Regions from separate parts of the Peribacillus sp. NPDC097224 genome, predicted to be linked through region 2. Evidence: riboswitches for the same ligand, from Rfam matches in the RefSeq annotation. Region 2 holds a riboswitch; the other holds the start of a gene.
What was found. A riboswitch is a leader RNA that binds a small molecule or an ion and turns the genes downstream of it on or off. The one in region 2 is predicted to bind glycine.
Positions count from the first base shown of each region.

Region 1: another riboswitch for glycine. It lies ahead of gcvT (glycine cleavage system aminomethyltransferase GcvT); the one in region 2 lies ahead of ACIQXR_RS09910 (amino acid permease).

Region 1 is NZ_JBIWDK010000001.1:188,838-204,038, reverse strand. Features, by position in the region: gene gcvPB (aminomethyl-transferring glycine dehydrogenase subunit GcvPB) at 1-903, opposite strand, end outside; gene gcvPA (aminomethyl-transferring glycine dehydrogenase subunit GcvPA) at 900-2,243, opposite strand; gene gcvT (glycine cleavage system aminomethyltransferase GcvT) at 2,262-3,368, opposite strand; glycine riboswitch at 3,466-3,550, opposite strand; glycine riboswitch at 3,554-3,648, opposite strand; gene ACIQXR_RS01045 (DEAD/DEAH box helicase) at 3,969-5,657, shown strand; gene ACIQXR_RS01040 (YqhG family protein) at 5,635-6,432, shown strand; gene ACIQXR_RS01035 (YqzE family protein) at 6,477-6,674, opposite strand; gene comGG (competence type IV pilus minor pilin ComGG) at 6,743-7,099, opposite strand; gene comGF (competence type IV pilus minor pilin ComGF) at 7,122-7,601, opposite strand; gene ACIQXR_RS01020 (hypothetical protein) at 7,549-7,887, opposite strand; gene comGD (competence type IV pilus minor pilin ComGD) at 7,874-8,278, opposite strand; gene comGC (competence type IV pilus major pilin ComGC) at 8,319-8,627, opposite strand; gene comGB (competence type IV pilus assembly protein ComGB) at 8,708-9,766, opposite strand; gene comGA (competence type IV pilus ATPase ComGA) at 9,726-10,802, opposite strand; gene ACIQXR_RS00995 (Spx/MgsR family RNA polymerase-binding regulatory protein) at 10,904-11,284, opposite strand; gene ACIQXR_RS00990 (helix-turn-helix transcriptional regulator) at 11,499-12,200, shown strand; gene ACIQXR_RS00985 (DUF2626 domain-containing protein) at 12,286-12,528, shown strand; gene ACIQXR_RS00980 (class I SAM-dependent methyltransferase) at 12,579-13,676, opposite strand; gene ACIQXR_RS00975 (MBL fold metallo-hydrolase) at 13,788-14,414, opposite strand; gene ACIQXR_RS00970 (DUF2759 domain-containing protein) at 14,648-14,821, shown strand; gene ACIQXR_RS00965 (YqgU-like beta propeller domain-containing protein) at 14,871-15,201, opposite strand, start outside.
Region 2 is NZ_JBIWDK010000004.1:80,910-96,110, forward strand. Features, by position in the region: gene ACIQXR_RS09845 (MFS transporter) at 1-450, shown strand, start outside; gene ACIQXR_RS09850 (thioredoxin family protein) at 496-1,056, opposite strand; gene ACIQXR_RS09855 (GRP family sugar transporter) at 1,256-2,116, shown strand; gene ACIQXR_RS09860 (glucose-1-dehydrogenase) at 2,136-2,921, shown strand; gene ACIQXR_RS09865 (SDR family NAD(P)-dependent oxidoreductase) at 2,969-3,904, opposite strand; gene ACIQXR_RS09870 (TetR/AcrR family transcriptional regulator) at 3,957-4,526, opposite strand; gene ACIQXR_RS09875 (hypothetical protein) at 4,632-5,591, opposite strand; gene ACIQXR_RS09880 (exonuclease domain-containing protein) at 6,031-6,303, opposite strand; gene ACIQXR_RS09885 (3'-5' exonuclease) at 6,315-6,608, opposite strand; gene ACIQXR_RS09890 (stalk domain-containing protein) at 6,772-8,163, opposite strand; gene ACIQXR_RS09895 (TolB-like translocation protein) at 8,231-9,295, opposite strand; gene ACIQXR_RS09900 (amino acid permease) at 9,516-10,904, opposite strand; gene ACIQXR_RS09905 (GNAT family N-acetyltransferase) at 11,195-11,737, shown strand; glycine riboswitch at 11,961-12,040, shown strand; gene ACIQXR_RS09910 (amino acid permease) at 12,234-13,571, shown strand; gene ACIQXR_RS09915 (DUF3311 domain-containing protein) at 13,781-13,981, shown strand; gene ACIQXR_RS09920 (sodium:solute symporter family protein) at 13,978-15,201, shown strand, end outside.

The sequences.
Region 1 (15,201 bases), on a different contig from region 2:
TTTAGGCAAATAGGGAATTAAATCCGACTTCACCCCAACCGGACCTGAACCAGGTCCTCCTCCGCCATGGGGTCCAGTGAATGTTTTATGGAGATTTAAATGAACAACGTCAAAACCCATATCTCCTGGACGCACTTTGGAAAGAACAGCATTCAGGTTAGCCCCGTCATAATAAAGCTTTCCACCGGCGTCATGGACAAGCTGTGCCATCTCCAGGATGTCCTCTTCGAATAAGCCTAATGTATTTGGATTCGTAAGCATTAATGCTGCTGTATCTGGTCCTACCACTCGCTTCAAGTCTTCAAGGTCCACGAGCCCGAATTCATTGGATTTTACCGTAATCGTCTCTAGTCCGGCAACTGTTGCCGAAGCCGGGTTCGTTCCATGGGCCGAATCGGGGACGATGACTTTCGTACGGTTTACATCTCCATTCGCTTCATGGAAAGCCCTGATCATCATGAGCCCAGTCCATTCACCATGCGCCCCGGCAGCAGGCTGCAAGGTCACTTGATCCATTCCTGTAATTTCCGTCAAATGTTCCTGAAGGTCAAATAACAACTCTAGGGCACCTTGGACGGTTTCTGGGTCCTGGTATGGATGAATATGGGTAAAACCATTGTACCTGGCGACATTTTCATTAATTTTCGGATTATATTTCATCGTACAGGAGCCGAGTGGATAAAACCCAGAGTCCACTCCATGGTTCCGTTTGGATAAAGCCGTATAATGACGCATGATATCAAGCTCGGAAACTTCCGGAAGCTCGGCTTCCACCGTACGTATATATTCCACAGGCAGGATTTCTTCTAGTGGAGTATCCGCTACATCCATTTCAGGAAGGCTATACCCGATTCGACCGGCTGTACTGATTTCAAAAATGAGTGATTGATCTTGATTATTCATAGTTGATCCCCCAGTTCCTGCGCAAATGCATCGATTTCTTCTTTTGTTCTTAATTCCGTTACAGCCACTAGCATATGATTTTTCAACTCGGGATAAACGGAGCCCAGGTCAAAACCACCAATCATTTCTTTTTCAAAGAGCCTCTTATTGATATCTTTGTAGGGAAGAGGCAACTTAATGACAAATTCATTAAACGAAGGTCCTTCAAAGACCACTTCAATTCCTTGTGCTTGGAGCGTCTTTTTTGCGTAATGGGCTTTTTGAATATTCTGGACGGCCATTTCTCTGACGCCTTTTTTCCCTAGAGCAGTCATGGCTACAGAGGCTGCCAATGCGTTCAATGCCTGATTGGAACAAATATTGGATGTAGCTTTGTCACGGCGTATATGTTGCTCACGTGCTTGGAGCGTCAATACGAAGCCCCGTTTTCCATCCTCATCCACTGTCTGACCGACTAAACGGCCCGGGACTTTCCGTAGCAGTTTTTTCGTGACCGCGAAATATCCGCAATGAGGTCCGCCGAATGCGGCAGGAATGCCGAATGGCTGAGCATCACCTGTCACGATATCGGCACCGAGTTTTCCCGGCGGAGTCAATGCACCAAGTGCAAGCGGATTACTCGATACGATAAACATCGATTTCTCGTTATGTATGATTGCTTCCATTTCCTTCAACGGTTCGATGCGTCCAAAGAAGTTGGGGTACTGTACGATGACACCTGCAATATCATCTGAAGCCAGGTCTTTTAAAGCAGCAATATCTGTGACTCCGTCTTTATGAGGAATCTCGATGACCTCCACCCGTTGACCCTTTGCGTAGGTTTTCACCACTTCCCTTGATTCAGGATGGACAGTAGATGATAATAGAATCTTTTTCCGGCGCGTTTGTCCGGCGGCAAGCATGGCCGCTTCGGCTAAGGCTGTTCCACCGTCATACATCGAGGAATTCGCCACCTCCATACCCGTCAATTCACATATCATCGTTTGATATTCAAAGATGGCCTGAAGCTCTCCTTGAGAAATTTCCGGTTGATAGGGAGTGTAGGCTGTATAAAACTCCGAACGGGATAGGACGTGATCGACGATGACAGGCGAATAATGATCATACACGCCAGCCCCAAGGAAAGATGCATAGTTTTTCAAATCCGCATTTTTGGAAGCCAGTTTCGATAGTTCCTTCATTAAAGCTGGCTCTGATTTTGCTGGTTTTATGTCATATTCACCTTGAAATCGGACATTTTCTGGTATATCGCTGAAGAGATCATCGACGGTTGTGACCCCTATAACTTCCAACATTTCTTTTTTATCCTGCTCTGTCATCGGTAAGTAACGATGTTTCATCTTATGGACCATTCCCTTCTATTTTCGTGTATTTTTATAAAAAGGTGTTTGGATAACAATGGCTTTCAGTCTCTTAGAACGGATTTCCACTTCTACTTCCGTGGATAGACTTGAGTGATTTTTATCGATAAGGACCAATCCTACATTTTTATTCAATGTTGGTGACTGAGTCCCTGTCGTCACTTCGCCAATGAGTTTCTCCCCGTTATATACTTTATAGCCATGCCGAGGTATGCCTCTGTCAATCATTTCGATGCCAACAAGCTTACGTGGTGCCCCTTTTTCCTTTTGTTCGGCAAGCACGGCTTTCCCAAAAAAGTCTGACGCCTTATCCGGTTTAACCGCAAAACCAATCCCCGCTTCGATTGGGGTGATATCCGGCGAAAGCTCTTGACCATAAAGCGGTAGTTTTGCTTCGAACCGAAGGGTATCACGGGCCCCCAGTCCAATCGGTTGTATCCCATCATCTTTACCAGCTTCCAAAATTTCTCTCCAAAGGGCTGGACCATCCTCACTTCGGCAATATATCTCGAAACCATCTTCCCCCGTATACCCTGTACGTGAAACCATCGTGGATATATTATGAATGTGGACGTCTTCTTTAAATTTAAAAAAGCCAATTGTGCTTAAATCAGTTTGGTCGGTAATCTTCTGCAATACTTTCTCCGCTCGAGGACCCTGCAGAGCAAGTTGCGCATAATCGTTTGAAACATTATTGATGCTGACACCTTCCATACCATTCACCTGAAGCCAATTGAAGTCTTTCTCGATGTTGGCTGCATTGACCACAAGCAGATAATCCTCTTCCGCTTTTTGGTAAACGATAAGATCGTCCACGGTCCCCCCATTTTCATAACACATGGCTGTGTATAGCGCTCCGCCCTGTTTCAGCTTGGCTACGTCATTCGTCAGCATCTTTTGTAAAAAAGAAAGGCTCCCGAAACCTTTTACCTCAATCTCTCCCATATGCGACACATCAAATAAGCCACCTCTTGTACGCACAGCTTCGTGTTCATCTTTTATGCCGGTAAACTGCACAGGCAGTTCCCACCCACCAAAATCGATCGTTTTTCCACCGTGCTCACTGTAAACCTCGAATAATGGCGTTCTTTTTAAATTGCTCAAAAAATGACCTCCTTCAATTTTTTTGCTTGTTCTCTTTCAGCTGATATTCCTTAAAAAAAGACACAAAAAAGGACAGAGAAAGCCAAAATGGCTTTTTCTCTGTCCTGAAACCTGAAAGTTTACCTATTATTATAGGTTTTCCCCTTTGGTGGCCGTCATTAAATAATTGGCGCTCTCCAGAGTCGCGTCCGATAAGAGTTCATTTGCCTGAGAGATTCACTGCTAAGTTTGCTCCTTCGGCGCTACATATGTAGATGGTAGTCTCTCCCCTTATCCTCACCCGCATATTGATGGAAAAGACTGAAAATTCTCCACCTGATGGTCATCCATTTGCGTGAAATGGGTACCAATCTGCTCATTGTTGATCTTTGGATAAAGCACTATCCAAATGCTAATACTATAATAACTAAAATTATTATCCAAGAAGAATATTTTCCTTCTAACTTCAGTACTATTGCAATTTTCTAAATATATTTACATCCTACCCTAAGATACTTTACTCTGCAATAACTTTTGTGGAGAAAGATTTTATTACCCTATAAAAAGGTTCATGGTTTAAAGAAACTAAGAAAATTATGTTTTAAGAAGGAGCAAGAATCAATGAAAATCAATATATCCTTCAGTTCTGAATGGAATGATGAATTTCTGCAAAAGATGGAAAACGACGGTCCATGGGGAAATTGGGATCTTTATAAACTGGCCATCCAAATGGAAGAGAACCTAATTATTCCTGATTTTGAAGGCTTACAAGCGCCAAAGCACCTTCAACAACTGACTCCCCTTCCCCATCAATTAGAGGCAGCACGTCAGGTGGTTGAACAGATGAATGGCAAAGCCATATTGGCTGATGAGGTCGGTCTTGGTAAGACTATCGAAGCAGGATTGATTTTAAAAGAATATATGATTCGGGGACTGGTTAAAAAGGTTTTGATCCTTGTACCCGCATCACTTGTCACCCAATGGGCTTTCGAACTGAATACGAAGTTTCATATTCCTGCAGTCGTTCAAAGGAAGAGTTATGTATGGGAATCATGCGATATCGTCATATCCTCCATCGATACGGCTAAGCGAGCCCCCCATCGGGATATCATTTTCAATCAAGAATATGACTTTATCATTATTGATGAAGCTCATAAACTTAAAAATAATAAAACGAAAAATTATGAATTTGTCCAAAATCTTAAAAAGAAATTCTGTTTATTGCTGACTGCTACACCCATTCAGAATAAAATCGAGGAAATCTTTAATCTCGTTTCATTATTAAAGCCTGGACACCTAGGAAATGCCGCACTCTTTTCCGAAAAATACAAAGGGAAAGGCCGGAACATTCTAGAAGATGAGCACTTAAAGGAGCTTGTCAATACGGTCATGATAAGAAACCGACGTGCCGATACTGGAATTGAATGGACGAAACGGCGTGTAGAGACAATCATCATTGAATTTTCACCAACTGAACAAGCCTTGTATGATGCCGTAACGAAGTTTAAACCAATATCAGACGGAACAAAAGGAAGTGCTTTTTCTTCACTCACCCTTCAAAGGGAAGCATGCAGCAGCCGAGAAGCAGTCTACTATACATTGAAGAATATGAAGGAAAAATACAAAGAACCATCGGCTGACTTTGAAGCAAGATTAGATGATCTGTTTGAGAAAGTAAACCTCACCGAACAAAATTCAAAGGCAGAGAAGGCTTTGGAACTTATTAAGAAAATTGATGACAAGGTCATTATTTTCACCGAATATCGCGCTACACAGCTTTATCTACAATGGTACCTGCAACAGCATGGCATTTCATCCGTTCCATTCCGCGGAGGGTTTAAGCGTGGTAAAAAAGATTGGATGAAGGAACTATTCCAGAAGAAAATCCAGGTATTGATTGCCACCGAAGCCGGAGGAGAAGGAATCAACCTACAGTTTTGCCATCACTTGATCAATTTTGATTTGCCTTGGAATCCAATGAGGTTGGAACAAAGGATTGGACGGATTCATCGACTTGGTCAAGAAGAAGACGTCATGATTTATAACTTTGCCACTAAAAATACAGTCGAAGAACATATTTTGAAATTGTTATATGAAAAAATCCACTTATTTGAAAAGGTAATTGGAGAACTGGATGATATTTTAACGAAGTTGGATATTAACAATATCGAGGAATATTTAATTGATGTTGTCGGAGAGTCCAAATCAGAAGGAGAAATGAAAATTAAAATGGATAATTTGTCATCCATGATTCAGTTCGCACAAGCTATGAAGGATGGTGAAATCCATGCAGCAACAGGAAATTCATGATTTTTTAATAACCTACTTTCAATCCAACGCATGTGAGGTGTTGGAAAATACCTCTTCATATCTCACTGTTCAGTTAACGATCGAAATGGATAAGGAACTTATGAACAGACCTTTTTATTGGCACTATCTCGAAAAAACCGGTGGGATACCGAGTCCTGGCATGCTTACGTTCATCACCCAACCCGAACTGGCACCGCCTGACTTGAAAGGGGAAATCATTCATTTTGGTTCGCCACGGCTCCACCAAATTATCCAGTCGACCAAGAGGCTGGCAGGTTTCATCAGGCTTTTTGAGGATAGGCCTCCCTTAAAGACGGGCCAAAGTCCACTTTTTCCTTGGCTCACCCAAAATGTAAAAATCTCTTATCAGTGTGACAGAAAAAAAGATATCTTCATGTCCATAGGACTTAATTTAATTTCCGGTGAATTCATAGAAGGATTTCATGAGCGTCTCCTGTCGGTCAAGGTCACTCCCAAAATACCGGATTATTCTTTTACACTTTCCCCCTTGATCATGCCTAAAAGCGGGCTATCCAGACTGGATACATATATTCGTAAAAGCTTCGAGAATGATGATCATACCTGGGCGGAAGAAGCGATGGAACGGTGGCAGACAGACTTGAATCTATTGGAACATTTTTATAAGGATATGGAAGATAAAAGCGAAAGCTATTTTACTGAGAAACAGGCATTGCAAGCCCAATATGAGCCAAATATCCAAATTACCATCATCAATGGCGGGCTATTCTATTTATCCGACCAATCATTAGCATAATGGTCTCTTTAGCCAATCATTAAGAAAAGCAGATGTCTATGAATTCAAGACATCTGCTTTCTTTTTTTGACTTTTTTAATGAACATGGACACGGCGAAAGGGACAATCCCAAACCAGTGAGAAACTCTAGGCTCCTTATCCTCTTTCCGATGACGGCGCTTTTCTTTTCTTTCTCTCTTGGTTAAATTGAAATACTGTACGATTTGCTGTGTAATATATTTGATATAAGCGTTCGTAGACATACATTATCACCCATGACCAAGTATGCCCCATATTCGTATTCCATATTCGTTCACCATAAATCGACATGTTAGTCCTTCAGTTTTTCTATCCATTCTATCACTCTACCTAGTTTTTTATCATATAGAATGATGATTCGGCCTGTTCGCTTATTTTTGGTGATAGAAGAAAATTCGATATAGGCATATCGCACATCCTGCTTCGTTACCTTATAGTGAACATCACCATTAGGATAGGCGATTTCCCCCTGAATGCTTTTGGGTACCTCATCCTCCCATTCGGCTGTCACTTCATTAACGGCCAGATGCACTAAGTGATCGGAAAGTAAGGTCTCTTCTACTTCTTTATAAAATTTTTTATCAATAACGAATTGATCAATCATCAGTATCGTGAACATGATAAAAACACTAGCTATAATCATAACCATTGGGAATATGACTCCTTTTTGATTATTCATCAGCCACCAACTCACTTTTAATGAAGGGATGGAACCTTCGTATAAAGGTCTGACCTGCTTTATCCGTTATATTAAGTACGATGACGTTGCCATCCTTTTCAACCTTCACATTCGAAATGTTCTGGAGTATGACCTCATGGCCCTCCCCGTTAACCCGTCTTCTAAGCTTGTCATTATATTGCTCGATTAAAGACAAATCCTCTCCTGAAAGTAAATATAATTTATTCCCCACAACATCCTGGCTTTTGGAGCTTCTGACTTCCTGTTGCATTTGCAACGTAAAGAGCTCCCACTCTTTAGGATGTATTCTATTTTTTGTTCCTATCTGGGATTGAATGATTGAGAAAAACTGGAGGATAAAAAGGGAAAGGGTCAGCAGGATCATTAAGGAAAAGAGCATTTCAATCATGGTAAACCCTTCACTTTTTCGCAACATCACAAATCGATTCATACTTCCCCTTTGCATTTTCATATCGGACACATCCTTCAACCATATCCGGAAACTCCTTTTGGACATTCCAGGTCAATTCATACGATTTTTCCTGGTACGTAATTTCTTCGTGGATAGCCTGTATTTCCCCATCCATATATGCCAACAATCTTTCATACAGCAAATGATGGGCATCCGCCCTTAAAACTACGTTCTTACGATTGGACATCGAATCTTCAAGAATAGGAAGCATGGAAATCACTAGGAATACACAAATGGAAAAAGAGGCTATCATTTCTAAGTAGACGTATCCTTTACTGTTTCTCAATCCTGAACCTCCCTTTACCGATATTGACCACCAGCTTGTATTTCCCCTTTGAAGTATCAATGGTCATCGTACCGGCTTTTGAAGCATTTCCATATTGATTGAAATAAAAAGAAGCCCCTAATGTCCCATTCATGAACTGTACGTCCGGCGGTATCTTTCTCTCTAGTATCACTTCTTCCTTATAAGAGTAAATCGTGTAAATATCGTTATCCACATAGAAATAAATCAAGCTTTCGTGACTTATTGCATACTGTTGTGCATAAAAAATATCTTCATTCAATTGATTAAGGAACATCTTATTTTGCATTCCCTTTGAAAAACTTGGATATAGGTTAAGGCCTAGAGTGCTTAATAGAATAAATACCACAAGGACAATCAGGGTCTCGGACATGGTGAATCCTCCGGAGGAAGGGCTATCCTCCCCGAATTTTCTACTCAACGACTGTAACCTTTCCTTTATTGTCAATGCTGATGCTGTCCCCATTCGGACAGGATTTCTGTTTAAGGTATCCTTGAGTTTCCAAATCATTAATACCGGAAGGCAACTTGGAATTGTCTATCTCATAAGCTTGGACTTGGGCCTGAACCATTTTCACAAAAGCCTCACACCCCTTAGAATGGATGGTCGATTGATGCTTCGTGATGTTCGGTATGGTGATAATCAGCAGAATCGAGATGACGAGCAATACAATAAGCATTTCAATTAACGTAAAGCCTTTTTCGTTTAAATATTTCTTCATATTAATCTGCTAATTACGAAAATAACAAGAATGCACTCAATATTTTCTGAGCAGATTCACCTCCCATTTTTTCTTGTACCTTATATTCCATCTAGTAGAGAAAACATCGGCAATAAGACAGCCATATAAATAGAAATAATCACTAGCCCGATTATAGAAAAAAGAAGAGGTTGTATGACTTTCATGATGGTGTTCATCCTCTCTTCAATCTTTTCCAATAAAAAACGGCTGTAATGGAGTAACTCAGAATCAAGCCTGCCATACTTTTGTCCATTCGCTGCGATAATCGACAAGTTCTTATCAAAGTAGGGTTGCTCTTGAAAGATGGTTTCTAGCGACCTGCCCTCCATTAAATCATCTTTAATGATGGAGCAAAGCTTTTGATAAAATGGTTGCTGCTGGTTTACGGAGAATAATTTAATGCTCTCATTAATAGAAAGTCCACCAGCGAGGAGACCGCTGAACTGACTTGCAAAAAAATACGTTTCATACAACTTGATGAAGGGTCCTGCCAACGGAATCTTCATCAATAATCGCCGTTGTCTTAATGGACATAGTTTGTCGAACCAGAATTGTTTGAATAAATAGAAGATAAGGAGCATTCCAAGTAGGATGAAGGGGATCAGCGGGAGGATGACTGAGGATGCAGCCAACACATTCAGGATCATATTCTGTTTAACATTCATCGTCTGAAAAATCGTCTGAAACTTGGGGAGAAGGACACTTTGCAGTACATAAAATACAATGCTCACAAAAAAGAACAGGAAAATCGGATAGATCATGAGTTTTTTCACTTTTTCTGTATCTTCCGTCCGTTTCTTCCAGTAGTCCCCACCTTCCTTCAATGCTCGATCAAGGTCGCCATATTGTTCGCCATAAAATATAAAACTTACAAGCTCTGGATGAAACGTAAGATTCGTCAACACTTGATGCAAAGGGTGCCCACTCCTTAAATCCTGAATGGCCTGATTGAAATCCCCGGCCTTTTTCCTGGATTCCTGAAATTCCAGGAAGTGGATCGCCTCGGCTAAAGGATAACCATGAGCTAATAATTCGCCCAGCTTCGTTATAAAGACAGCTTGTTCTTTCAACGTCCATTTACTTTTTGGTTTCTTCGTAAACCAACCGTTCAAATTCATCGAGATTCACATAGCCCATCGCTACCGCTTTCCCAATTTCGTCTTTCAGCTGACGATAGGTGGCTTTCCCCTTTCCTTTTTCCTCTTTCGTCACCTTCAAGACTTCCGCTAGACTTTTTCCAGTCAGCAACTCATATACGCTGGCCCTTTTATTTCGGTAGGTCATGGAACAATCGGGTGCACACTCGCCCTCACAATGCGGGCATTTCAATTCCACCAGTCTTTGCGCCGTCACACCAATCAAACTCTGTTCAATCTCCAGCCAGCTTACACCGAACTCTAGAAGCCTAGAAATGGCTCCTTGAGCATCCCTTGTATGCATAGTAGTAAGGATTAGATGCCCGGTCAATGCGGCCCGTACTGCAATCTTTGCCGTTTCGGAATCCCTAATTTCCCCGACCATGATAATATCGGGATCATGTCTAAGTACCGCTTTTAAACCGACTGAATACGTAATGCCGGCCTTTTCATTAATTTGGACCTGTAACACTTTATCAGATTCATTTTCTATAGGATCCTCAAGCGTGATGACATTTCGGTTGATCATTTCTTGTGCATGATGAAGCAAGGAGTATAATGTTGTCGTTTTCCCACTTCCAGTAGGACCCGTGAAAATGATCATCCCATGGGAATGTTTCAAAAGCGCTATCAGTTTTTGAGCGGTATTGGGAAATAAGGATAACTGTTCTAGAGGTAGGATATTCTGTTGAGGAATTAAACGGATAACCAAACTCTCGGAGTGAGCTGTGGGTAGGGTGGAAAGGCGAAGTCCAACCACTTTATTGGCGAGATTGACGGTAATGGCTCCGCTTTGGGGCCTTCTTTTCTCGCCAATATCCATTGCGGCAAGAAATTTAAGATGGGAAATAAGCCTCTCGGTTTCAAAAAAGGATAGGGTTTCTTGTGGTACGAGCTTGTTGTCGATTCTAAATTGAATAAGTGGGCCTTCCTTGCGTGGTAAAACGTGGATGTCCGATGCCGAGAGCCTAATGGCACTGGTAAGGATTTTTTCTGCTGTTTTTTCAGTTGATATCAATCATTCATCACCTCCAGATTTTCTTGTAGTAGAATTTCGACGTTATAAGACAAATTCCTTCTAAATAAAAAAAATTCTCGAAAAAAAATTCGAGAATAGACTTATATGCTCATTTTCAATTCTGAGTTATGGGAAACCAAATTTCGTAAAGCATCTTCATTATGACCAATCACTAACTTTTCACCGTCTATGAGAATCGGACGTCTCAATAATTTAGGCTCATTCGTCAATAGATGGAGTACATCGGAAAGCATCATCTCATCAATGTTCACGTTTAATTTTTTGTACGCTTCGCTTCTTGTTGCCAATACCTCATCCATTCCTTCGGTTGTTAATTCAAGGATTCTCTTCAATTCTTCTTCATTCGGTGTATCTTTGAATAAATGACGCTCATCAAAGCTAACATGGTTGGCTTTCAACCACTTCTTTGTTTTACGGCAAGAAGTACAACTTGGATAAGAATAGAAAGTTAATCGATTCATCCTTCATCACTCTCCGTTCACAAATTATTGTTTTTGATTTCCATAATGGAATTGTACAATATTTGTATAATGTTTGTATATATATTTGCACTATAAATCCAATTGAAATGTGAACTTTTTCTTAAATAAGGGAAATTTGTTCTTTCTTTCATTCCAATTTTTTTTGCCTGTATTATAATATAATTAGTTAAACTTGGAATTTTAGGAGGGCACAATGGAACAAACGTTAAGAATTACCAACGTATTAGCCGATCCAACCCGATATTATATCTATCAATATATCGTGAATAATCATCAAGGAGTCTCCGTCCAGCAAATTGCAGACTCCTTTGAAATCCATCCAAATGTTGCCCGTCTTCATTTATCAAAACTTGAAGATGTTGATATGCTTACATCAGAGGCACGGAAAACTGGAAAAGGTGGCCGTCCGAGCAGGATTTACCACTTATCGGATAAAGTCATTCAACTTCATTTTCCTTTCAGGGATTATCAGTTACTTTCAAAAATTGCCATCCAGACTATGATGACACTCGGCGAAGCAGGCATACAGGCGCTCTATGAAACTGGAAAAACATTTGGAGAAGAGTTGATCCACCAACAAATCAAACTTAAATCAACCTCCATCGATGACTTGACCTTTGATGAAAAAGTCAACATGCTTAAAAATGCAGCATCAATTGCAGGGTTCTCTCCTGAAATACAGGCAGATGAGGCGGAAAATAAAATTCACTTCAGAATTTATAACTGTCCCTTTAAAGAAGTTGCCAAAATTGACCCTAGCACTATCTGCACCATGCACAACTCCTTCTTAAAAGGAATGTTTGAGTCGTTGTTTACCAATGTCCACATCGTGGAATTGGATAATATGATGGAAAATTGCGTAACATGTTCTTATAAGGCATCCATCCTCGCCTAGAAACAAAAGGCATCCTTTACATTACCTTACAATTTCATTTATAATTATTTAGTATGAACACGACTAGACACAGGGAGGTATTCAGATGGAACGCATGTTTAGAGTTTGTGGATTTTGGACAGGGGTTATGGCAATTTTCTTTTATCTTGGCGATATGTACCAAACATCTTTACTTTTCTTCGCACAAACCGGATTTTTTGTACTATTGAGTTACCTGAAGTTGTCTGAACGCATGTATATTTACGTTTTCGGTGCCTATCTTACCGTTTTCTTTGCAGGATTTTCCTACTGGAGCGTATTTATGATGACCCCAGGCGCTGCACATTAAGAGCAAAATACATAACCCATGGACTCTTGGTCCATGGGTTTTATCATGTCTCATTCACGAAACAATTTCACCTTTTCGTCTATATTCTTTGTTTGTACTAAAACCCTAAAGTATTCACTTTGGCCTCCAGGCATGATTAAGCTTCGTATCGCACGGTTACGCTTAGCATGTTCGGAGAATGGGTTTGTTCCTTCGTGATCCCTCAGCCCTTCAAGAATTCCCCCTTTCAGTAAAAAGTCCCGTTGCACCAGGAAATCTCTCAAGGATAGACCCCGGTTAGTCCCATGTTTGATTAGGGTATCAAAATGGATATGCGTAGTCAGATCCGCTTCCCCTGGTCGTTGGAGTATGTCATTGACCATGTTATGTTGATAAAAACCTCTTAAGCTACCTTGCTGATGAGCTGGTTCGCCCCATTCCAGTTCCGTATAGCCATAATCAAAGGTAAGGAGGATACCCGCATGGAGGCGATTAACGATTCTCTCAAATTCCTCTACCATCTTTAAAGGGACCTCATAACGCTGATTTTCTTTCAATGCAATATTATGCTCCTCCAGGTAGGAGTGGATTTCCTGATTTTCAAGGGATTCCTTTATTTCCACTAATTTATCTTCTTTCACCGTGATGAATATTTCTACAAGCTCTCCATTTTTCTTTTCGATAACATGGACCGGCAATGCATCAAAAAGTTCATTAGAAAACAAGATTCCCTTCACTATTGGGAAGTCTTCGAGATCAGTGGCAAAAACGACCTGTTCGCATGGAGGTATCCGCATTTGTTGCAGTTTCCTATGATAAGGACTGCTATCCACTAGGATATATGTAAAATCTTCCCACATCATTGGTTCTTCTTCTCTTATATACTTAAGAATGTCATGGGCCAGCTTTCCATTTCCAGCCCCCATTTCAACGACACAAGGCGGCAACCCCCTTTCCTTCATTAAGAAGACAAACCACCTAGCAAGAGTCCTACCAAATGCATCGCCAACATTACCAGATGTATAAAAGTCACCGTTCATACCAATCTTCTCTTTTTCACGCATATAATAGCCTAAAGTAGGTGAATAAAGAACAGCTTCCATATAGTCCTGATAGGATATTTTTTTATGTGGACTATTTCCTATCAGTTCATACAGGAACTTTTCCAAATTCCCACCTCCTTTTTTCGAGTACCTTCAGTATAATTACACGAGTCAAAATATTCAATCAATTATAATTCAAAGAAAAACAGGTACCTGATCCGGCACCTGTAGCATCTCTTATTTCAGAAAGGGATTCGTATTCTTTTCATCTAAAATGGTCGTAATGGGACCGTGCCCTGGAAAGACAATTGTATCATCAGAAAGGGGCAATAATTTCGTATCAATACTTTTTAAAAGCACTGATTCACTGCCACCTATCAAGTCCGTTCTTCCTACACTTCCCTGAAACAAGACGTCCCCGGAAAAGAGAAGCCGCTCTTCCTTTGCATAATAGGAGACGCTGCCCGGCGAGTGCCCCGGTGTTTCAAGCACTTCAAAAGTGAATCCGCCAATAGTAAGCTCCTGTTCGTTGGCAAGGATATGGTCTGCCGGCTTCATGCGCATCGGATTATCGGGGAACCAGTTCTGTGAACCATTCAGGGCAGGGTCAAGCAGCCATTTGGCCTCCCTTTCATGGATATACGCAGGAATTTCATAATGATCGCGGATGGCATCCAGTGCACCGATATGATCAAAATGTGCGTGGGTTAATAAAATGGCTAGCGGTTTAAACTTTTTGGTTTGTATGTACTGAATTATTTTCTGCGGCTCCTCGCCCGGGTCAATAATTAAGCACTTCTGTCCGTCGGAAACGATATAACAATTCGTTTGCAACGGTCCTAGAGGTATTTGAGTCCATTTCATCTTCAACAACTCCCATGTATTTTCATTACCCTTATCTTACACCAAATTGGCTCTTTTGTTGATACAGTTTACCCCTGACATGGAAGTGTCATCTTTTAGCCCTCGACAAATAATTGAAAAAATATTAAAATATTAACAAATGCAATCTTTTCTACATATTTTTGGTAGTTGCTTAAATCTCTGGGTATATTATTAGGGATTGGGTTTTCAATTAGGGAAAAGGGGGTTTTGATATGGTATTAATGGTCATTTTCGGACTTGTGGCGATACTTGGTTTAGCAGCGGTAGTCACCACAATTAAAAAAAGAAACTTCTTGGGATTCATTTTCGCAGCAGGCAGTGCCGCCGTATTTGGCTGGTTTACTGTCATGACTATCATCAACAGCGGTTTTCCAGTTGCACATTAAAAGAAAAAGCTCGCCATGTGGCGAGCTTTTGATTTAGTCATTATATTTCTTAGAATAATTTTTTTATTTGATGGGTTTTCATATCAATGATTTTTTCAAATTGATTCCCATATAAGCATAGACTGCCATCAAGCGAACAGCTCAATGGTTCATTTTCCATGTCCTTCATCAATTCTTCTTGTGTACCCGTTTCCCAATTCAATTTAGTTAAAGTAAACTTACTTTCATATTGGTCAGCGTCTTTTGATTCTACAGGAACGAACGTTAAAAGTTCCTTATTCTTTTCAATCATGTCGTAGGCTGGTATAACCCAATCTGAAAAGCTTTTCAATAGTGGTACGGAAAAAGAATGGATCGGTTTGTTTGTCTCATCATAAAAT
Region 2 (15,201 bases):
GCTGCAGCAGGGGCTGGTTTACTGATTGGGGGAATCATCGCGGCCACTTTAGTTAATCGTCTTCATGTGAGGGTGACGTTTGTTGGTACGTTTTTATTATTAGCCCTCTCCACCGTTATCGAAGTACTGTCCACTTCCTTTATTTTAACGGCATCGATGAGATTCATCACCGCCTTCATGATGGCATTCATGCAAATACTCTTAAGCACCATGATGATTAAACTTGTGGAAGAAAAATTCATCGGCAGGACAAATGGCATCATCACGCCCATCTTCATTCTATTTCTCTTAATTGGAACGGCTTCATCCGGTCCATTGCTGAAAATAACTTCGCTATTCACGGTTTTTAGTTTATCCGCTATCACCGTTGCTCTGGCAGCTATCCCGGCGTTGGGCATGTCGGTCCCATCACATACTGAAAATAAAGAGGAAAGAATCAAGACTTTGTAAGGTTTTAAAAAAAACATCCCCGCTAAAAACGGGGATGCAAGTGGTTTACGCCTTCGTCAATGTTTCTTTAATGCTGCTGTACACTTCTTGCCAAAGCTGTTCGTTTTGGGCATAAGATTCCCCGATTTTCTTAAAAAGCTCCTTTTGTGCCGCTTCAAAATGTTCGTCTTCCTTAGCTGGCAAATCCTTGCGCAATTCCATTACGAACTCCTGTACTTTAGGTGCTCGAGGGCCCCAAACTGCTTTTTCCTTCCCTTGATTATCGATGAAAATAAAGATGGGAATCGATCGTGCCGTTCCATTCGTTAAGTACTGATCCATCAGCTCAAGGTTTTGATCCCGTAGAATCATCCGCGTATCGATATTCGCTGCCTGTGCGATGTTCAAAAGGATCGGGATATTCATCATCGCGTCGCCACACCAATCTTCTGTAATGACAATCGCTCTCAGCTCTTTCCCTTTTACTTCTTCGAAAAATGAACGGTCTTCTTCCGAAATGGAAAAACGCTCGTATACGGATTGCAAGCCTTCCTTATTCACTTTCATCGACTCCACAAATTCCTTTGCAGGTATCCCCTTTTCAAACCATTCATGTAATGTCGTCATGTTCCCACTCCTAACTAATTTTAATTAAAAATACCATAAACCGGTTTATTTTTCAGCCCATTGATTCGGGAGAAACGAATCATATATCTAAATTAATATATTAAAAAAATGTTTTCATTTTAGAAAACAAGGGAAATTTATTAGTAGCTAACTAAATAACTAGTACTTTTCATTAATACAAATGTTTGTAACTTAGGAGATGGATTTTGTGGAAGGTTTTCTCTATGCACTTATCCCCGCATTAACGTGGGGAAGCTTGGTACTTGTTTCCGAAAAACTCGGGGGCAACTCATATAACCAAACACTCGGCATCACCATCGGCTCTTTATTGTTTGCCATCGTGATGTCGGTCATCAATCCCCCCGAATGGACGAGCCTCATCTGGATTGTCGGAATCATTTCAGGGATTGGCTGGGCGTTCGGTCAACTTTTTCAGTTCAACAGTGTCAAGGAAATGGGCGTTTCCAAAACCGTTCCCATTTCAACCGGATTGCAAATACTAGGAAATACATTTTTTGCGGTTATCGTCTTTAAGGAGTGGAACACCACTTCGACGATCGTCCTTGGGGTGATTGCCATCATCTTCTTGATTGCCGGCGTATTGCTGACAAGCAACGGAGACAGTAAAGGTAAAAATGAAGGAAGCATGAAAAGAGGAATCGTCTACCTGATTATCTCGACTGCCGGTTATGTCACCTATGTCATCGTCGTCAGATGGTTTGACATAGATGGTTGGTCGGCCATCCTGCCACAAGCCATCGGGATGTTTATCACCGCCTTTCTACTATCCATCAAGCAAAAACCGTTCAACAAATATGCCGGACGCAACATCTTGACGGGAATCATGTGGGCGACCGGGAATATCGGTCTCCTTCTCGCTAATCCAAAAGTGGGCGTTGCCATTGCCTTTTCATTCTCGCAAATGGGTATCGTCATTTCCACTTTAGGCGGCATCTTTCTATTAGGAGAGAAAAAATCCAAGAAACAAATGACCTATGTTATCATCGGCTGTATCTTAGTCATCGCCGGTGGCGTCATGATTGGATTCACAAAAGAATAAATAAGGGAGAGGATATAGTATGTATACAGATTTAGAGAACAAGGTAGTCGTAATCACAGGGGCCGCAACAGGATTAGGTAAAGCAATGGCGGAACGCTTCGGAAAGGAAAAAGCACGAGTTGTCTTAAATTATCATTCGGAAGAGAACGACTATAAGGAAATCATTCAAACGATTGAAGCTTCAGGCGGGAAGGCCGCAGCCATTCAAGGCGATGTTACAAAAGAAGAAGATGTGAAGAAATTAATTCAGTTTGCAGTGGATACATTCGGTACCATCGACATCATGATCAACAATGCCGGCATTGAAAATGAAGTGCCAAGCGAAAAACTGACGCTAGAAGATTGGCAAAAGGTCATCGACGTCAACCTTACCGGCATGTTTTTAGCAAGTCGGGATGCAATCAGTTATATGTTAGAACATGATATTAAAGGAAACATCATCAATATGTCTTCGGTTCATGACAGAATTCCATGGCCACATTTTGTTCACTATGCAGCAAGTAAAGGCGGCGTCAAAATGATGACCGAAACACTTGCCCTTGAATATGCGCCAAAAGGAATCCGCGTGAATAACATTTCCCCTGGAGCAATCGATACACCGATTAACGCCGAGAAATTCAATGATCCAAAGGCGACACAAGAAGTCATCGACCTGATTCCGATGGGCTATATCGGAAAACCGGAACAAATCGCTGCATGTGCGGTTTGGCTCGCATCCGAGGAATCCAGCTACGTCACCGGCTTGACACTATATGCGGATGGCGGCATGACCAAATACCCTGGATTCGAAGCTGGGAAAGGTTGATTATAGTATAGGGATTACCGACACGGCGTTCTTACGCCGTGTTTTTTTCATCCATGGCTTTTCATATACTCCACCGTCTCGATCAACCCTTCACGATAAGGAGTCCGAGGCAGCGGTCCAATCAGCCTTTCGTATTTTTCCCCGTTCAACACAACCGGTTCTTCATTCAAATAATACATCTCGACCGCTTCACGCATCTGGGAGTTGAAGATCCCCAAGAATTGAATCATCTTCTTTGAAATGGTGGATACTCCTTTTTGATAATCCGTTATGTCGCGAATGATCTTGATTAGTTCTTTTCCAGTAATCACTTCATGACCGGGTATATTCCAGTTCTGACCGTACGCTTCTTCGTTAAGGGACAATTCAACGATGGCTTTTGCTCCGTCCGGGGTGTATATGAATTCCCTGGCAATGCTTTGGTCGCCCACATAACTGGCTTTCTTATTTTTAATGACATTCTCAAGCGTATAATGCAGTAAAGAACTTTCCGCATTGGGACCATAGAAATCAGGAAAGTGAACAATGATTGCAGGAATGTTTGATTCCTTAATCAGGTTTTCGACATTCAGGCGGATGCTTCCTTTTTTCGTGTGGGGATGTTTAACCGTCATTTCAGTCACGCTTTTCCCTGAACTGCGTCCATAGGCATAAATATTGTCGACAAAGGCAAGTTTCGCTTCATTCTTTTTCGCCGCCTCCATAATATTGGACATCATGACCACTAACTTCTCATCCCATTCTGAATAGGGAATGTTCGCTGATTGGAATATGACGTCAACACCTTGGGCTGCTCTTTCTAAATCCTCCACTTGAAATAGATCTCCCGTATGGATCGTCACATTCGAATCATTTCCGAAAAGTTTTTCTAGCTTACTGCGGGTGCGTGCAAAGGCCGTCACCGAGATCCCCCTGTTTGATAATTCCTTGACGATTGAATACCCCATTCCTCCTGAAGCTCCTACTACCAATGCTTTTTTCATAATGGACGCCCTCCCTTTTATTTAACCACTGGTCAATACGTGGTAAAAAAAATCAGCTAATTGATTTTGTTAAAAATTTCACGTGCAACACAGCTAGATTCTTTACTTCCTCATACGTCGTGACATGACGGCAATAATGCGTGACAAAACCATGCAAGGATAAAAAGATGCTGTAAATATGCTGGATGGAAACTTTGTTCTCACATAAAGTGAAAATAATCTGGGCGAATTTTTCATAGGTTTTGTGTGGCCCTTGATTGATGAAGTTCTGTACTTCTTCGTCCTTGATCAAAAACATGATTTCATAATGGCTTTGATGGGTCAGCCCGAATTCAATGAAGCCCAAAAGAATGTTCTCTAGCTTTTCCCCATTTGGGATGGCTTGGTGCATCACATCATCCAGTTTTTGATCGAGCATGGCGAAATGTTCTTCCACTAACGCGTAAAACAACTCCGCTTTATTCTTGAAATGATAGTAAAGAGCGCCATGGCTGTACCCTAATTCTTTCGCAATCTGCCTCATGGAAACATGCTGATACCCTTTCGCCACAAAGAGATCTCGTGCTGCGTCCATAATCATAGCCCGTGTTAGTTCTTGTTTTACGGATTTTCTAGGTGACATGATTTCCTCCTTATTGACCACTGGTTAATTATAATATACGTAAACTTCCTTTTATTGTCAATACATTATAAATAGGAGAGCCATGGTGTATGCTCTCCCTCACTTTCAATGACATTTCGGAAAGACCGTGACGATTCGGTCAAATAATGGATTAGATTCAGCTTTAATGTCCATCTCACTAAAAACTTTTTGATAATGTTCGACCCACTTCAGAGAATCAGTTGGAATATACGTGCCATCGTTCAGAAAATTCACGAGGACAAGCCACGTTGGAATCCCCATCTTCTCATTCAAGATATATAAATAAGCCAAACGATTGGCAAACTGGTAATAGCGATTTTGCCATATTTCTATAGGAGCCCGGGATCCCATCGCCTCCATCGTTTCTTTCATGGTACTCTCTATCAGGAATCTACTGTCCAGATCCTTTGCCCGGATCGATGATTTCATCTCTTTGACATGGGCTTTCGCTTCCACTAACACGAACCCTTTTTGGCCATCTTTCCCTGCCACCGCAGCATATCCATCCCATTGCGGTCCCATTCTTGGCCAGTATTTCTCCAACTCGATTCTTCTGCCCCGTCTCACACTTTCAAGCTCCAAAAATTCATTTCTGTATTCTTGGTAACCCGTTTCCCGTAATGGGGACTTCCACTGTATGGACCGCTCTTTATCTAGGAAAGTCAATAAGGAAGGAGAACTCATTAAGATGAGGTCATTCAGATCCTCTTGCCTGTTATTCACGAATTGCTGAAGCCAATATTGACTTCCCTTCTCCGCCTGACCTTTCTCAAGCACCTGTCTAATCTTATTCTCCTCAACGAACCGTTTCAAGAAACTCTCTAACTGTTCGTCCTCAAGATAAAATAAATCGATATAAGAAAAAGGCTCTTCGACTTGATAAGAATCCCGTTTGAACAAATGCTGTTGCCCAAACCTATCATTTTGCTTCGAATACTCCGATTCTATCCAATCCAACAATTGAAAGAATCTCATATCCGGCTGGCTTTCCCACAATTCCTTAACCAAGGAATTAATGCTAAAAATTCTCTCCACTTTTCTCAATCGAATCACCTTCTTTTTGATATTTATGAATTTATTCTCTTAAGCTTCCACCGACCAGTATAAAAAGTAATGTGGATATGGATGTAAGGATTTACGTATCATCTTCTATTATTATAATCTAGATAAATAGATTTAAAGTAAGAATATGGGAGATATAATTGAAAAATCACTATTTTTATCCAAAGTAATTCATGTCTCATTTAAGAATAAATGATAATCTGCCCCATTGTTTGAACACAACAGGGTAACTATAAAAAAGAAAGTGAATAGTAATCTACTACAATAGCCACTATTCCATATTTCCTATTCGAATGGGTCATTGCTTGTATCTTCCTCAGTTAAAGTGTTCGAATATCTGTTTGGGTGAGAATCCCTTTTATTACGGTATCATGATTTCACCTCTTCCGTTCATTCGTTGAGGGTGAAAGTCAGTGTATAGTTATTCGTTGGAAAATGGTTTCGTTATACGCTGGTACAAGTCCACCATGGGAGTGTCTATTCGTGTGGCTACAGGTTCCCTGCCAAGTATGCATAGCAAGATATCAGCTGAAACCCTAGCATCATTTAGAGCATTATGGTGCCTTAAATTTGGTATGCCTAAGTGTGTAGCTACTGTGTTTAATTTATAATTGACTAGGTCTTTATATACCTTTTTTGATTCTTTGACAGTACATACCACAGGGTTCAACATGACTCGATTCACCTTATGCATGACTTTCTCTTTTATGAAGCTTGGTCAAACTGTGCATTATGGGCAACAAAAGCTCGCTCGCCTAAGAAATCCATGAAGTCAGTTAATACTTCTGCCGCGTTTCTTGCTCCAATCAGGTCACGATTTGAAATACCCGTTATATGTCTTATCTGACTTGTGATGGCTTTTGAAGTATGGATGAGTTCATAGAATTCATTAGCCACCTTCCCATCATAAATATGTACAGCACCAATTGATATAATACTATCGTATTGTCTTGAAAATTCTGTTGTCTCTATATCTACAGCTACAAAATCTAAAACCATTTTTATAATCTCCTTTTATTTCAATATTTAAATAGATTAATCGTTTATCAGTAAATGCAAAAAGAGAAGTTACCATGGGTTCGGTAACTTCTCCGGTTATAACTATATACGGATAAAAGGTGAGAAAAGTATAGACATCAAATGAAGGTGATTGATGATTATTTCAGTCTTGCCCTACCTTTATTTTACTACTGTACTTATAAGGTGTATCAAGTTTCCCAGTTAAAGAGACTGTTCTCTTCTTCTTAGTATACGTTCCGTTTATCCCCATGGTTGTTTTCAATAGACTAATCGGCACATATACTTTTCCGCCAACCTTAATTGGTGCTTGACTAAGTGTTTTATTCTTTCCGTTAACGGTTGCCTTCTTGGAATCTGTTTTAAAGATAATGGTTTTAGACTTCGTCTTGACTGTTGTCTTACCTGTTTTTGAACTATAACTCGCTGTTCCGTTCAGTCGAGGAAAGATATATCCGGACTTGATATAAGCAATACCGTTTTTTATAATAGGCTTACTGTAGTCAGTGTGTCTAGTGTAATAATCTTCAACAGCTGTAGGAACAACTTTCCCATTGATAACAAGGTTTGCTTCATTATCCTCCATCTCATAATCCAATACTTCCTTTCTCGTAGTGAATGACCATGTTCTTGTTTTCTCTTTCCCTGTTGCTTCGTTTTTATATTTCATGGTTGACGTATATTTCTCATTGTGTGCCAACTCTATTTTAGGGTAGAAATACATGGTGCCTCCATCCACGTCATAGAAGTAAGGGAGAACATTTCCTTTACTATCTTTCATTTCAAATACCACGTCGTCATCTGTTGTATTCCCATTGAAAGAGATGATGTAACCTGATTTATCGACCTTGAATTGTTCCAAAGGGTTTGGGTTTTCGAATCCATAAAAACCTATAGGTACATTTTTCATACCATTATATGGGTAGACAAAGTCTTTAGCCAGTTCTGCTTTATCCTCCGTGTATGCACCTAATGTTGGATTTATGACGAATGCCAGGTCCTTTTGTCCAATCCCCATTTCAGGAAACAGTGGGCTTAATATAACGCCCCTATGATAGGCGGTGTCCAAAAGCGCATTGATATTCTCTTTATAATCATCACCCATATACGCGATAACTTCAGATGTAAATGATTCATTCATGGGTATACCGACTTTTTCTATTCTATCATCAGGCGTCATTCCCGTAGCGTATTTGCCTTTCTTTGTTTCGTAATGACCAAGTTCATACCCGTTGTAAGCTAAATAATTAGCATGATTCTGAGATGCTTTACTTGCCTTAAGATTTAGTTTCATTGGGTGTAATCCCGTTTTCTTTCTTATGTCATTTATGTACGCTTCTGCTTTTCTCGCATCTTTATAAAGTGCATTCGAATACGTTTTCTGTTTTGCTTGTGTTTTATATCCGTCTTGTTGTGGGAGTGATTGATTAATCATTTTAGGTTCTATTGTTGGGTTCATTGCTGAAACAGAACTTGTGGATAATGTAGCAGTTAAAGCGATGCTGACAGCTAGAGCAGTTGATAATACTTTCTTCATAATAACCTCCAAGGTATATAAAAATAGTGCAGTAATTGAAAATATCATCCTACCATTTTAAGAAAGACTAGTACTTTATCAAATAAAGTTTCGTACCTTTTACATAATAAAATTCACCTTTTTTTGCATCAATTTTGATTGATTGATAATTAATGCTGTCATCCATTGTCTTTATCTTTTTTAATTTCTTCCCTTTTACATCATATAAATTATACGTATAATTTTCTCCATTCCAAGTAGTGGCAACCAACCTTTTTTTCTTTACATCCACATCTTGAATATCAACATTCACTTTTAATTTTTGTACATTACCCGTCGAATAATCTATAAAATATTGGGCCTCACTTGAGTAGTCTGATACAGATAATCCATTATTAGAAATAGAATAATTCCCGCCATCACAACCACTATTGCCATACAACTTTGCTTTTAGTTTAGATAGTTTCTTATTGTTCTTTCCATTAAGGTCCATTTTATATAGAGCATTATTATCAATATAATAAATAGATTTTCCATTTACCCAGAAATCATCGACGCCTTTCTTTAGTGTCTGTTTTTTCTTTCCTTCCAGCGTTGCTTTAACGATTGTATAATTACTCAATGCCTCATTTACTACTTTTGCATAGTAAATGTGTTTACCATTGATGGAAAATGTATCAGTGGTATTACTACTCACCTTATCGTTTGTAATTTTACTTTGCTTCCCTTTACTGTTTCGTTTATAAATTTCTAAAATATCAGCGCCACCGCCGCCACAACTACCATAGTATGCAGCAGAGAATAAGAATTTTGCTATATACAAGTCATTACCAACACTTTCTACTTCTTGAATGGGTAATGTATTTAAACCCCAAGGATCATCATTCTTTTTTGCTAAACGGCCTTTTACATAAAATACATTCATATCCTCTATCTTCATTGGAGGTTTAGCTGTTTCTTTAAGTGTATACATTTTTTCCTTTAAAACAATTTTGCTTTTGCCATTTGGAACTCCTTGATAAACACCAGGTGAAACGTTATTCGTTCCACTTACGGTATAGTACGTAGACTTCGACGCTGCTATTGTAGCTGTAGGTGTAACAAAAGAAATAACAATAATTACACTAATAACAAACAGTATAAATCTTTTCATTTTTTCCCCTTCTTTCCTTTTTGTAGTATTTTAGTAGTCCATATTTACTATATCAGATTTCCAGGTATATCGACTTATAAATTTTGGATTGATTCTATTTTTATCAGTCCATTTAAGAGGTTTATCGGTCAAATGGCCACTTTTATCGGTCAATTCCCTCACTATATCGGTCAAACAAAAAAAGCTATGCACGAAGCATAACTTTTTCCGACACTCTATATTACGCAGATACATCCTCTTTCGCCTTCACGTCTAAGGGTACCCGCTTATCCATTTTCAGTAGATAGTAACAAGCTACAACGATTGCTAGGAAAACGATGCCCACAATCAAGGAAAGTCGCGTACTCGGGTTAAACCACATGCCGACCAATACCAATAGTAAGAATGCAATCGTTGCGTAGTTGGTATACGGAGCAAAAGGCATTTTGAATGGATGGTTTTTCATTTCCTCAGCTCGTACCTTCCTGAACCTAAGCTCACTAATAAGAATCACGAACCATGGAATCATCCCTGGCAGTACACTGGCACTGTACACATACAGAAATATTTCCGGTGGAGCCAGGTAGTTCAGGACAACGCCAATGGCCAAGCCCAGCATGACAGCGATTGTACAATAGGCCGGCACTCCGCTTTTCGATACTTTTGCAAAGATTTTTGGGGCTTGTCCGTTCAACGCAAGGGTATAAAGCATGCGCCCTGCACTGAAAATCCCACTGTTGCATCCTGACATTGCCGCCGTGATCACGACAAAGTTGATGATGCCCGCGGCTGCGGTAATGCCTATTTTGGCAAAGGTCGATACAAACGGGCTTCCAAGTTCATCAAGTTGATTCCAAGGAAATACCGTGACGATGACAAAAATCGCGCCGATATAGAAGATTAATATGCGCCATATGATCGTTTGAATCGCTTTTGTAATGGTCCTCTTCGGATCCTTTGCTTCACCTGCAGTGATCCCGATAAGTTCAACGCCTTGATAAGATGCCACAACAAGGGAAAGGGCAAAGAAGAAACCTTTCCATCCCCCCGTAAAGAAACCGCCATTATCCCATAGGTTGGAAAGTCCAATTGCCTCTCCACCATTCCCTATCCCGAAAAAGATAAGACCTAGACCGGCAATGATCATCAAGATGATGGTAACGATCTTGATCAGTGCAAACCAGAATTCGAATTCACCGAAGGATTTGACGGAAATGAGGTTAGCGGCGCCAAGGATGACCATGGCCACCACTCCAGGAATCCAAGCCGGCAGTTCAGGGAACCAAAAGTTCATATATAATCCTACGGCAATGATTTCAGACATGCCGACCAACACCCATAGGAACCAGTTGCTCCAAGCAGTTACAAATCCTGCCAACGGATGGATATAATCACTCGCAAACGTTGCGAATGAGCCCGTAGTAGGCTCCAGGTACAGCATTTCCCCCATCGAACGCATGATAAAAAAGATAAAAAGTCCCGCGATGGCATACGCCAGCATAACAGAGGGGCCGGTCCACTTAATTGTGCTGGCAGATCCCATAAATAATCCAACACCGATCGTACCGCCCAAGGCAATCATCTGAATATGACGTGCCTCCAGCCCTCTAGTTAATTCTTTATTTGACATGATAACTCCCCCAGATGTACAAGCATAAAATGACGATTCTCTAATCCTTATTTAAGATAAGTAATTTAATAGATTTACAATGCTTCCTAAAGTACTCTACCCACAAAAGCATTTCCTTATCTTATAATAATAAATATTCCGTAGAAATACAAATGTACTTTTAGGAAAAACACTTTTGGCCGTCTAGAAGTAATGGATAGGAGGACATGATTGGTAATGGTTCTTTCCCTATACGGGTGAAGAAATCCTATGTACTATTGATAGTAAGTATCGACGGAGGTGAAAAGACAATGAAATTAATAGGAGAAAGAATCTATCTCCGCTATTTAAAAGAATCGGATGCACCTATCCTTTTAGAAAATACAAAGGATGAAGAGATACGGTATATGACAGGAACAAGATCTATATTCACTTTAGAGCAGCTTCAATGTCATATAAAGAATGTACGTGAAGATCCATCACGCCATGATCTAGCCATTTGCTTAAACGAAAGCGATCGGATGATCGGGGAATTATCCATCTCTGATATGGACGAAGAGGACAAAAAGGCAGGATTTAGAATTTCGATGAATGCCATTGAATTAACGGGCAAAGGGTATGGTACAGAAGCTATCCGACTTGTTTTAGCATTTGTTTTTGAAGAATTATCTTTAAATCGTCTGCAACTGGAAGTATTCAGCCATAATTCACGTGGAATAAGAGCCTATGAAAAAGTTGGCTTTATCAAAGAGGGGATTTTACGAGAGTCTTTATACTTCAACGGAAAATATTCGGACGAAATCATCATGGCCATTCTTAAAAGGGACTATGAAAAAATGTCCTTATCAAACTGATTCGGGGTTCGCATCGTTTCTTGGCATCAAAGTTAGCATATAGATTCACCCCCACCACATTTACAATATATCCCTTTGACCCAAAATCAAAATAGTGATAGAATTCCATTATTATTTTAAAAGAGTAAATGAGTTGCTAAAAAGAATTTTATCTTTAACAGTGGCCATTTATTGACAACCACATACTAAGCAAGCGATGAATGCTATGGATCACACTATAGCAGGAGCAGCTTCTGGAGAGACTGTACACACGTGCAGCGCCGAAGGATTCACAATCTCAGGCAAAAGGACAGAAGAGTAACGAATATTTGTTATTCTTTAACCTTTCGAGATTGGTAGCTTCCAATCTCTTTTTTTATTGTCTTTTTTCAATCATCACTAAAAAAACGAAGTGAAATCGCTACTAAACTGGACAGATTCATTGCCCTGGTGATCGATTGGAATCAACGGACCATGTACTTCACATTCAAGAATTATAACAACGGGGGCGCACAAATTGGCTAAACAAGAATTGAAAAGGGATTTGAAAAATCGACATGTACAACTCATCGCCATAGGAGGAACCATCGGGACCGGGTTATTTTTGGGATCCGGAAAAGCCATACAGTTGGCGGGACCCTCCATTATCTTTTCGTATCTGATTATCGGGATTGCCTTGTTTTTCGTCATGAGGGCTTTAGGGGAATTGCTGTTGTCCAACGCGGGATATTCCTCATTCACCGAATTCGCCACGGAATACATCGGACCGTGGGCTGGGTTCGTGACTGGCTGGACCTATTGGTTCTGTTGGATCATGACGGCCATGGCCGATATTATCGCTGTCGGGGTCTATATGCAATATTGGTTCGACATTCCGCAATGGATCCCTGCACTTGCCTGCTTGGTGATTCTACTAGGATTGAATTTGTTGACCGTGAAGCTATTTGGAGAATTGGAGTTCTGGTTCTCCCTCATTAAAGTCATCACGATCGTCGCCTTGATCGTTGTGGGAATTGTCTTACTCATCATTGGTTTCCAAACCGATACAGGAACCGTTTCCCTCAACAACCTTTGGAGTCATGGGGGCATGTTCCCGAACGGCGCATCCGGCTTTTTGCTTTCCCTACAGCTAGTCGTCTTCTCCTTTGTTGGTGTCGAAATCATTGGGGTAACAGCGGCCGAAACCGCCAATCCGAAAAAAAACATCCCGTCAGCGATCAATAAGATCCCTGTCCGGATATTGCTTTTCTATATCGGTGCCATCACCGTCATCCTTTGCGTCAATCCATGGACACAGCTCGATGCCGCAAGCAGCCCATTTGTGGAGGTCTTCGCCTTGATCGGGATTCCGGTTGCTGCAGGGATTATCAATTTCGTCGTGTTGACATCTGCCGCTTCTGCCGGGAATAGTGGATTGTTTTCAACAAGCCGCATGCTTTATACCTTGAGCAACAATAACGAAGCACCTGCTAAACTTAAGAAATTAAATAAACGTGCTGTTCCGAGTAATGCATTGGTTACGTCCACCATCGTCGTCTCCATTGGGGCATTATTAAGTAAAATCATACCGGAGCAAGCTTTCACCATCGTGACAACGATTAGTGCAATCTGCTTCCTATGGGTCTGGAGCATCATCTTGATTTCCCATATCAGGTATACGAAAAAACGTCCGGACTTAAGGGCTACGTCCACTTTCAGGGCTCCCTTAACACCTTTCATCAACTATGTAATATTAGGGCTGTTTGTCTTCATCTTGATCGTCATGCTGTTTGCTGAGGCGACCAGGCCGTCATTATTGCTGACACCGCTTTGGTTCATTCTTTTAGTTGTCATATATAACTATCGAAAAAAATGAACGAGGAATTTTGGGATACGGAAGTCTACCTTCCTATCCCATTTTCCTGTGATTAAATGAGAGAGTAAAATGAAGCGTGACGAATATTTTTTTCTGCCACACTATTAATTTTTTTATTGAATTAGTGTAAGGTACTAGGTATTACGGAAACATTTTTTTAGAAAAACATCATAATCTGTGAAACATATTTAGAATGGAGGGGTTGCTTCATGAAAGTATTATATATTCTTACACTCGTTCCTTTTATCGGCATATTAGGGTTTCTTCCTTTTGTTAATAAAGTAGAACCTTATGTATTGGGGATGCCTTTTTATATGTTTTGGATGGCGATGTGGGTCGTGCTCACTTCCGTCACTCTAGCCGTCATGTATAAGTTGGATCCTAGGAACCGGGAAGGTGAAGAAGAATGAATATTGCTCTTATCATTATTTTAGCATTTTTACTTTTATCGATTTTTCTTGGGATCCGTTCGACAAAAGGAAAAGACATGAACCTGGAACAATGGACGGTGGGCGGCCGCGGTTTTGGTGCCATATTCGTCTTTCTATTGATGGCAGGGGAAATTTACACAACCTTCTCCTTCCTTGGAGGAAGCGGCTGGGCTTATGGAAAGGGTGCGCCCGCTTTATACGTCCTCATTTATATTACCTTGTCTTATGTATTATCCTATTGGCTACTTCCGGCCATTTGGAAATATGCAAAAGAAAATCGGCTTATGTCACAATCCGATTTCTTCGTAAGCAAATACAAGAGCCCAACTCTAGGGATTCTTGCTGCCCTTGTCGGCGTGGTATCGATGATTCCGGTCGTCGTCGTACAGCTCAAAGGCTTAGGGATCATTGTTTCCGAAGCATCATATGGCGCCATTTCCATGTCCACCGCTGTGTGGCTTGGAGCTATCAGCCTGACCATTTATGTCATGATTTCAGGCATTCACGGATCAGCCTGGACAGCCGTCATCAAGGACATCATGATGATCGTCATCATCGCATTCCTGGGCATTTATCTTCCAATTCATTACTTTGGTGGTCTTCAACCGATGTTCGAAACCATAAATGCCGCCAAACCAGGTTTCCTGACGCTGCCCGAACAAGGTCTTAGCGTTTCGTGGTTCATCTCGACCGTCATCTTGCTCGTATTTGGTTTTTACATGTGGCCCCAAGTATTCAGTGCCGTCTATACGGCCCGGAGCGGAAAAACATTTCGTAAAAATGCCATCATCAGTCCACTGTATACGCTCATGTTACTATTTGTCTTTTTTGTAGGATTTGCCGCTATTTTGAAAGTGCCTGGACTGGAAGGCGCCGATGCGGACCTTTCCTTATTGCGCCTTGCGATACAGACCTTTGATCCATGGTTTATAGGAGTCATCGGTGCAGCTGGCATGTTGACGGCATTAGTACCAGGATCGATGCTGTTGATGAGCGTCTCTACGCTCCTTGCGAAAAATGTCTATAAGGAACTCCATCCTGGAGCATCAGACCGGCATGTGGTACGTTTGGCCAAGTTACTCGTTCCCGTGATTGCACTCATATCCGTTTACTTCACCTTAAACGGCGGAGAAACGATGTCTGCTTTGATCTTGATGGGATATAGCTTCATTACACAACTATTCCCGTCCCTGTTATTC